3 regions of the Fulvimarina fulva genome follow, and region 3 is predicted to be linked to each of the others. Evidence: predicted binding sites of a transcription regulator. Region 3 holds the regulator's gene; each other region holds the start of a gene.

Region 1 (3,280 bases), on a different contig from region 3:
TGGTCTGGCGCGGCTCGACCAGTGTCACTTTCACATCCAGCGAATTGAAGATCGAGGCGTATTCGACGCCGATCACGCCGGCTCCGATGACGGCCATGGAGCGCGGCAGTTCGGGCAGCTCCAGAATTTCGTCGCTGTCGAAGATGCGCTCCCCATCGAAGGGGATGTAGTCCGGCCGGAAAGGCTGCGTTCCGACCGCGATCATGAAGCTGTCGGCGGAAAAGTGCTTGATGTCGCCGGTTTCCGATTCGACCTCCACCGTGTGCGGATCGACGAAGCGGGCTTCGCCGCGAAGCGTCGTGACCTTGTTGCGCGCGAACTGGTGTTCGAGCACCTCGACCTCATGGGTCAGGGTCTTGTGCAGCCGCTCGCGCAGATCGCCGGCGGTGATGTCCTTCTTGACCCGGTAGGAGCGACCATAAAAGCCCCGCTCGCGCCAACCGGAGAGATTGAGCGCCGTCTCGCGGATCGTCTTCGACGGGATCGTGCCGGTATGCACCGAAACGCCGCCGACGCGCCGGCCCCGCTCCACGACCAGAACGCTGCGATCAAGCTTGGCAGCCTGGATCGCCGCCCGGCGGCCGGACGGCCCGCTGCCGATCACCAGAAGATCGAAATGGTCCACGTGTTTCCCCTCAGGATCCTGCGCCAGTTCCTCCCGCGCGCGACCTTCCAATGCCGGGCACACAATTACAAGAGTGAGGGCGGCGCGCACGCCAAAGCCATTGCCACGGCGCGCGGACCACCTTACCTCGGCGATCGAACCAACAATGGCCGAAAGGGAACAGGACATGGGTCTCAAAGTCGCCGTCCAGATGGACCATGTGTCCTCCATTCATATCCGTGGCGACTCGACCTTCGCCATCGGCCTCGAAGCCCAGAAGCGCGGGCACGAGCTCTGGCACTACACGCCCGACCGGCTTTCCATGCGCGGCAGTGCCGTCACGGCGCGAGCCGAACGCATGGAGCTGCGCGAGGTCGAAGGGGACCACTTCACGCTCGGCGAGAGCGAGAAGATCGACCTTGCCGAGATGGACGTTGTCTTGTTGCGGCAGGACCCGCCCTTCGACATGAACTACATCACGTCGACCCATCTTCTGGAGCGGGTTCACCCGAAGACCCTCGTGGTCAACGATCCGGCCTCGGTCCGCAACGCGCCGGAAAAGATCTTCGTCACCGAATTCCCGGATCTCATGCCGGAGACCCTGATCACCAAGGATATCGAGGAGGTGAAAGCCTTCCGCGCCGAATTCGGCGAGATGATCATGAAGCCGCTCTACGGCAACGGAGGCGCTGGCGTCTTCCACATCACGAAAGAGGACAAGAACCTCTCCTCCTTCATGGAGATGTTCGGCATGCTCTACCGCGAGCCCTTCATCTGCCAACGCTACCTGCCGAACGTGCGAAAGGGCGACAAGCGCATCATCCTGATCGACGGCGAGATCGCCGGTGCCATCAACCGTGTGCCGGCCGAGACGGACACACGCTCCAACATGCATGTCGGCGGGCGGGCCGAGCCGACGGAGCTGACCGAGCGCGAACGCGAGATCTGTGCACGCATCGCCCCGGCCCTCAAGGAGCGCGGCCTGATCTTCGTCGGCATCGACGTGATCGGCGATGTGATGACCGAGATCAACGTCACCTCCCCCACTGGCATTCGCGAGGTGAAGCGCTTCGGCGGCGCCGATATCGCGGCCCTCTTATGGGATGCGATCGAAGCACGCCTCTAGACCCGGTCCCGGCTCCGGCGGAGCCACCGGCGTGAAACGGCAAGACAACGGACAAGACGAGGCAACTCGGCAAATCCAACCATCCGCTGGTTTGGCGCCGTCTTTGTTCTTGTTTTATTCCTTTGACTATGCTTACCTGACGTCGCATAGGCGCGACTTCTTGAATTCTGAGACGCGTCGCTTGGCTCAGGAGTTTCGTCATGGTCGCTCGCGTGAAGACCGTCGCATTCCAGGGAATCGAAGCCCGGCCGGTGGATGTCCAGGTCATGGTCGCGCCGGGCAAGATGGGCATCCAGATCGTCGGCCTGCCGGACAAGGCCGTCGCCGAAAGCCGCGAGCGCGTTCAGGCCGCAATCCATGCCTCTGGCCTCGCGATGCCGCCCAAGCGGGTCACAGTCAATCTGGCGCCGGCGGATCTGCCGAAGGAGGGCAGCCATTACGACCTCCCGATCGCGCTTGGCCTGATGGCCGCGCTCGGTGCGATCCCGGCCGATGCGATCGCCGATTTCATGGTTCTCGGTGAACTCTCCCTCGACGGCGCGATCACTTCGGTGACCGGCGTTCTACCGGCCGCCATGGGCGCCAACGGTCTCGGCCTCGGGCTTATCTGTCCCGCCGAATGCGGCCCCGAGGCAGCCTGGGCCGACCCGGATATGACGATCGTCGCGGCGCGAAGTCTCATTCAGATCGCGAACCATTTCCGGGGAACCCAGGTCATTTCCCGGCCGGAGCCTGCCGTGCGCGCCCTGCCCGCCAATCTCCCCGATCTGGCCGAGATCAAGGGCCAGATCGTCGCCAAGCGCGCGCTCGAGATCGCCGCCGCCGGTGGACATAATCTTTTGATGGTCGGGCCGCCTGGCTCGGGCAAGTCGATGCTCGCCCAGCGGCTTCCCTCGATTCTGCCTCCCCTCGGTGCGCGCGAACTCCTCGAATGTTCGATGATCGACTCGATTGCGGGCGAACTCTCAGGGGGCAAACTGTCCGACCGCCGCCCGTTCCGCGCGCCCCATCATTCGGCCTCCATGGCCGCGATGGTTGGCGGAGGCCTGCGCGCGAAACCCGGCGAGGTCTCGCTTGCCCATCGCGGCGTTCTGTTTCTCGACGAGTTTCCCGAGTTCAGCCCGGTCGTTCTGGACTCCCTGCGCCAGCCCCTCGAAGCGGGCGAGAGCGTCATCGCAAGGGCCAATCACCGGGTGACCTATCCGGCAAAGATGCAGCTCATCGCGGCGATGAACCCCTGCCGCTGCGGGATGGCAGGCGAACCCGGCCATACATGCGCGCGCGGCGCGAAATGCGCCTCGGATTATCAGGCCCGTATTTCGGGGCCGCTGCTCGACCGGATCGACCTGCGCGTCGATGTCCCGGCCGTCACGGCAAGCGATCTCATCCGGCCCCATGCCGCCGGAACGGCTGAGACATCTGAAACCGTGAAGGCGCGTGTCATTCAGGCGCGCAGCCTCCAGGCGGAGCGCTATGCAAGCCTTGGTCTTCCCACGGAGACGGTCAATGCCCATTGCTCCGCGTCCATGATCGAAACGATCGCCGAGCCC
Region 2 (3,280 bases), on a different contig from region 3:
CTTCGGAATAGACCGTGACGAGCAGCTTGTCTTTCGGAAGACCGAATTCCCTGGTGATCAGGGTCCAGGCGAGCTCGATCGCCTGATCCTTGAAATAATCACCAAAAGAGAAATTGCCGAGCATCTCGAAAAAGGTGTGATGCCGCGCGGTATAGCCGACATTGTCGAGATCGTTGTGCTTGCCACCGGCCCGGACGCATTTCTGCGAAGTGGCCGCTCGAGAATAGGGTCGCTTCTCCTCGCCCGTAAAGACGTTCTTGAACTGGACCATGCCAGCATTAACGAACATCAGGGTCGGATCATTGCGCGGGACCAGTGGCGACGAAGAGACCTTTTCGTGCCCGTTCTTCGCAAAATAGTCCAGAAACGCGGACCGGATTTCGTTGACGCCACTCATTGCCGCAACCTTTGGAGAAACAGTCATTTGGCCTGACCGGGCTGAGATCGCCCGATCGGCCATTTCGTCGCCGTTCTACAAAGCTCGTGTCTCGCTGTAAATCGAGATCAGATCCCGATACGCGCCGAAACCGCGCGATTACTCGTCTTCAGAAGGCTCGCTCGCCCCGTCTTCCAACAGTTTTTCCGCGAGAATCCCAGCATTCTGGCGAATCGAGGTCTCGATCTCGCTCGCCGCATCGGGATGGTCACGCAGAAACTGCTTTGCGTTTTCGCGTCCCTGACCGAGTCTCTGACTGTTGTAGGAAAACCAGGCGCCAGACTTCTCCACGATACCGGACTTCACGCCGAGATCGATGAGCTCGCCCATCTTCGACACGCCTTCGCCATACATGATGTCGAATTCGACCTGCTTGAACGGCGGCGCAAGCTTGTTCTTGACCACTTTGACCTTGGTCTGGTTGCCGGTCACCTCCTCACGATCCTTGATCGAGCCGATACGGCGAATATCGAGGCGCACCGAGGCGTAAAACTTCAGTGCGTTGCCGCCGGTCGTCGTTTCGGGCGAACCGAACATCACACCGATCTTCATGCGAATCTGGTTGATGAAGATGACCATGCACTTGGAGCGAGAGATTGAACCGGTCAGCTTCCGCAAGGCCTGACTCATCAATCTGGCCTGCATGCCGGGAAGCGAGTCGCCCATCTCACCCTCGATTTCGGCGCGCGGCGTCAGCGCGGCGACCGAGTCGACAACGAGAACGTCAATCGCGCCGGAGCGAACGAGCGTATCGACGATCTCCAGCGCCTGCTCGCCCGTATCGGGCTGGGAGACCAGAAGATTTTCGAGATCCACACCTAGCTTGCGGGCGTAAATCGGGTCCAGCGCATGTTCAGCATCGACGAATGCGCAAATCCCGCCCTTCTTCTGGGCTTCGGCGATCGTATGGAGAGCGAGCGTCGTCTTACCGGAGCTTTCCGGTCCGTAGATCTCCACGACGCGGCCCTTGGGCAGCCCGCCGATCCCTAGCGCGATGTCCAGGCCCAGCGAGCCTGTCGAGACGGTTTCCACCTCGACGCTCTGATTGTTCTGACCGAGCTTCATGATCGAACCTTTGCCGAAGGCACGTTCGATCTGAGAGAGAGCGGCGTCCAACGCCTTGGTTTTATCCACCGAATTTTCCTCGACGAGTCTGAGGGCGTTTTGGGCCATGTATCCGCTCCTTAATGCATTCGGCGCGCGTCACGCAACGCTATCCATGGGGCAGAAATACGTACCCCTTTTGTTCTCGTCAAGATGGATGTTTCATATTTGTTCTCATATGTCAGCTCTGTGCTATGCTCCCGGCGGCTGGCGGCGCACCCGTTACCGCAAGTCGGCGAGCTGGGAACAGGTATTCGATTTGCACAAATGCCGCTGGCAAGGCCCGCGGCATGAACGCTTAGCTGCGAAGGATTTCGAGACCGCGCGGCGATCAGCCGTCGCTCTCCAGCATCTGCTTGACCGTCATCGCCAGCTCGCGCTGGGTGAAAGGCTTTGAGAGGAAACCGAACTTCTCCCCCTCGGGCAGGTTCTTGGCAAAGGCATCCTCGGCATAGCCCGAGACGAAGATGAACTTCATGTCCGGCCGAACCTTGCGCATCTCCCGCAACAGGGTCGGTCCGTCCATTTCCGGCATCACGACGTCGGAGACGACAAGATCGACCTTGCCATCGAGGTCCTCGAGCACATCGAGCGCGTCGAGACCGGAATCGGCCTCGTGAACATCGTAACCCTTGAGTTTGAGAGCGCGAACGCTTCCCGCGCGGACATAGTCCTCGTCCTCGACGAGAAGAATCGTCGCAGTGCCGGAAAGATCGACCTTTTCGTTGGTTCCGACGTCCTGCGGCCTGTTGATTTCGACCTGCGATGGCTCCGGCACGAAGCGAGGCAGGAAGATGCGGAAGACCGTCCCCTCGCCTTCCGTCGACTCGACATAGATGAAACCGTTCGACTGCTTGATGATGCCATAGACCATCGAGAGGCCGAGACCGGTGCCTTTGCCGATCTCCTTGGTGGTGAAAAACGGCTCGAAGATCCGTTCGGCGACATCCGCGGGCATGCCGGTTCCGGTGTCCGACACCTCCACCAGCACATAGTCGGCCGCAGGCATTTCCGCGTAGGCGAAGGCCGCAGCCTCCCCATCGGCGACATTGCGGGTTTCGATCTTGATCGTCCCACCCTCTGGCATTGCGTCACGTGCATTGCCGACGAGATTGGTGATCACCTGCTCGAACTGACCGATATCGGCCATCACCGGCCAGAGATCGCGCGCATGGCGACGCTCCAGCTTCGTCTTGTCGCCCGCGATCCGTTTCAGGAGCAAATCGAGATCGGCGACCACATCCGTCAGGTTCAGCATTTTCGGGCGCATGGTCTGACGGCGCGAATAGGCAAGAAGCTGTCGCACCAGAGAGGCGGCGCGGTTCGCGCTCTGCTTGATCAAAAGCAGATCCTGGAAGGACGGATCGCCCGGCTTCTGGTTCATCAGGAGGAAGTCGACCGACGCGGTTATGACCGTGAGCACATTGTTGAAATCGTGTGCGATGCCGCCCGCCAGATTGCCGACTGCCTGCATCTTCTGCGCCTTGGCAAACTGCTCCTCCAATGCGCGCTGGTCGGTGATGTCGACGGCGTAGAGGATGATCGTCTCGCGGGCGCCCGATTCGCGATCGGGAATGGCGTTGAGATAGATCCGCACCGATCGTGGCTTCTCGCTCTTCAGGGTCACGTCGATCGGCGAAATTTCAGCCTCGCCGTCGCTTGCGGCCTTCAGATAGTCGGCAAGTCGGCCTGCGCTCTCTTCAGTGAGAAGGTCGAGGAAGGAGACTGTTCCGTCCGAGG
Region 3 (3,280 bases):
CCGAGCAGCAGTTTCACGTCGCATTTCGGCAAGGCAAGCGAGAGAAGGCGAAGGCAGCCAATTGAGCTTCATTTGACTGCCTGAAACCCAAGCGAGGCAGAGATCAGCGTTTCAATGAGTTGCTGCGCTCGCCGCGAGTGCCGTTCGCCTTTCAGCGCCTTCTCTGCCGTCTGGCGGTTCACAGCATTGTCCCGGCACCACCTATTGAGCGAAGAGCCCTGATTGACGAAGCCGGCTCTAACGGCGACATAGAGCGAGGGCGAACCCGCCACCTGTGTCGTCAGTGAGAGCTTTATGGGCCGTGATTTTACGCTGTTTTGGTGCATCATGATTTTTTTAATTACGCAGTTTAGCGTAAAGCACAATGCCTGATCTCGATAAAAATATCATCCAAGCAGTTCGCGCCGGCTTGGCGAAGATGGGCTGGTCGGTCAAAGACCTCGGCGAAGCCACCGGAATTCCTTATCGATCCCTGCAAAATTACATGATGGGTCGCACGAGAATGCCCGCGAGTACGCTGGTAGCGATCTCTCGCTTGATCGATCTGGAGATACGCGACTTCGACGATCAGAAGCGCCGAATGCACAAATGGCATTTGTACGACGCCCTATGGACGATCTTCGGCGATCAGCTCCCCAATCTTCCAGTCAACGTTACGAACACGAACCCCTTCACCGAAGATAGTGAAGAGGCTTGGAAGCTTCACAATAGGAAGCAGGAAGCAGCAAGGGCTCTCGCAGAAGCGATCGACGAACAGTGTGAGTATTATCGCGGCCTTAGCCGCCTAACGACAGTTGGACTCCATCAACTGAACGATGGTGTTTGGGAGCGGACCAGTTCCGATGAGGGTCACCAATCAGCGTCACCAAAACTCGAACACCTACGTTCTAGGTCACCAAAGAAGGACGACTAAGCGACTGAAAAGAATGGCAAGTTCAATTTAATCGGTATTGGGCCTTTTGGTGACGTGCGCGGACAGGGATTGAGGACCCAATTTGAAGGCCAAAAAGTCCTCTAAACGACCGGAAATTATGGCTTGGTGTAACATCACCAATCCCGGATAGCGCGTTCCGATTTTACCTCGTCAATCCCGAATAGCGTTTGCGCCCACAATTCCCGATTCGTTCCGATTCGCCACTTGCGGAACACAATAAGAACATATAGGCTTGTTCAGGATTTGTTTTGGAGGCCCCGAGACGCATGCTGACGCGCAAGCAGCACGAACTTCTCACATTCATCGACGCCCGGCTGAACGAGACCGGTGTGCCACCATCCTTCGACGAGATGAAGGATGCGCTGGAGCTGAAGTCGAAATCGGGCATTCATCGTCTGATTACCGCGCTGGAAGAGCGCGGCTTCATTCGCCGCCTGCCAAATCGGGCGCGAGCGCTCGAAGTTCTCAAGCTGCCGGATGCCATGCGCCGGGGGGAAGTGGCTCGACCGCCTCAGCCCGCCCAGCGCGGCTTCACGCCGAGCGTTATTGAAGGCTCCAAGGGCCAGCCGGCGAAAGCGCGCGAGACGGTGCGAGACGGCGGGGCAAACGAGAACGTCTCGATCCCGGTCATGGGGCGGATCGCGGCCGGTGTTCCGATCTCGGCGATTCAGCACAACACCCATTCCATCTCGATCCCACCCGACATGATCATGGGCGGCGAGCACTACGCCCTCGAAGTGAAGGGTGATTCGATGATCGAGGCGGGCATTCTTGATGGCGATACGGTGGTGATCCGCCGGGGCGATACGGCAACGCCCGGCGAGATCGTCGTGGCGCTCGTCGATGATGAAGAGGCGACGCTGAAGCGTTTTCGCAAGAAGGGCGACACGATCGCGTTGGAAGCGGCGAACCCGGCCTACGAGACGCGGATCTTCGGCGCCGACCGGGTGCGCGTTCAGGGCAAGCTCGTCGGGCTCATCCGGCGCTACTGATCACAATCCGGGCTCCGGCCCACGTCCCGGGCCGCACAGGTCATTCAGCCACGTCCGGTTTGCGCCAGTATTCCGGCCAGGGCGCAAGGCGGTGGCGATTCCAGTCGGCAGGGAACTCGGAGATGGCACGTTGGACTTCGATCGCGCCGGTCGCCGGATCGCGGCTGATGGCGAGCGAGCCGCTTCGGCGCAGTGTCCTGAGGGTCACGAGGCGGGCACCCGACCGGCACGTTCGGATGCGGGCTGCCCGCGCGACGAAAGCGATATCGGCATTGTCGCAGGCTGCGCCTAGAAGCCGATAGTCGGTGGTGTAGGCAATGGTGATCCCGCTGCGTGTCGTGAACTGGCAGAGCTTCGTTTCGCAGTCTTCGAGGCCGGGAATGAGGCCGCGCTGGGTTCCCTCGGTCAGGTAGGCCCGGTCCCATTGCTCGGAGACGAAGCCGTTGGGTCGTGCTTTCGAATAGGCGATCGAGCCGCCCTCCAGAAGGGCAAAGGTCTTGCCATCCTCGAAGATCAACAGTTCGGGCGGGGTGGCACGCGCTGCCGCGAGCACCAGACCGATCGCGAGAACCGGTACGGCGAGCCATCTGAGCCGTCCCACGGGAAGGCAGAAGGCAAGTAGCGCGAGGGTCAGCGCGATCAATGCGGCGGGCTGGACAAGCCCGGTGCTCTGGTCCGGCAGGCGCGCACTGAGCTCTGAGGCGACCGCGATCAGGAGATCGAGCCCGGCGCCGACGATCGCGAATGGAAGATGGTCGAGGCCGAAGGGCATGAGGATGACGCCGAGAAGCGCCATCGGCATGATCAACAGGGCGAAGAGCGGCATCACGAGAAGATTTGCGACAAGCCCGAAGGGTGCGAAGCGCTGGAAATGGAAGATTGCGTAAGGCGCGGTCGCAAGACCGGCGATCAGCGCGGTTGCCGCCGTGCCGGTGAAGAAGACGACGAGGGCGCGCGCGGGCCCGTCCGCGAACCTGTCCGATCGCCGGCCCCGGTATCGGCTGTAGGCACCATAGACACCGACAAGACCGATCGTCGCGGCAAAGCTCATCTGGAAGCTCGCAGTCATCACGGCATGGGGCGTGAACCCCAAAATGAGGATCGCCGCGATCGAGACATTGCGCATGGTGATCGCCGGTCGGTCGAAGAGGACCGCGATCAGCATGACGAGAAGCATGAGATAGGCGCGCTCGGTGGCGACGCTGGAGCCCGAGAGGACGAGATAGAAGCTCGAGACGCAGATCGCGCCGATGGCGGCTATCTTCTTGACCGGCCAGACGAGGGCGAGCGCGCCTGCGAAGACGAGGGACCGGCGAATGGACACCATGGCGAAACCGGCGACAAGGGCGACATG

What was found. Region 3 encodes LexA, which represses DNA repair genes until DNA is damaged. Its sites were predicted from a motif close to TGTTCNNNNTGTGTTCNG; they were not measured.
Region 1: a site for LexA is predicted at 1,835-1,852, ahead of ABDX79_RS14975 (YifB family Mg chelatase-like AAA ATPase). Genes of this name have one in related genera too.
Region 2: a site for LexA is predicted at 1,699-1,716, ahead of recA (recombinase RecA). Genes of this name have one in related genera too.

The regions. Positions count from the first base shown of each region.
Region 1 is NZ_JBDJAC010000011.1:53,469-56,748, reverse strand. It holds gene sthA (Si-specific NAD(P)(+) transhydrogenase) at 1-625, opposite strand, end outside; gene gshB (glutathione synthase) at 792-1,730, shown strand; gene ABDX79_RS14975 (YifB family Mg chelatase-like AAA ATPase) at 1,931-3,280, shown strand, end outside.
Region 2 is NZ_JBDJAC010000002.1:3,325-6,604, forward strand. It holds gene alaS (alanine--tRNA ligase) at 1-397, opposite strand, end outside; gene recA (recombinase RecA) at 536-1,609, opposite strand; gene cckA (cell cycle histidine kinase CckA) at 1,872-3,280, opposite strand, start outside.
Region 3 is NZ_JBDJAC010000018.1:4,273-7,552, forward strand. It holds gene ABDX79_RS18030 (hypothetical protein) at 69-329, opposite strand; gene ABDX79_RS18035 (helix-turn-helix domain-containing protein) at 365-913, shown strand; gene lexA (transcriptional repressor LexA) at 1,201-1,926, shown strand; gene ABDX79_RS18045 (ComEC/Rec2 family competence protein) at 1,967-3,280, opposite strand, start outside.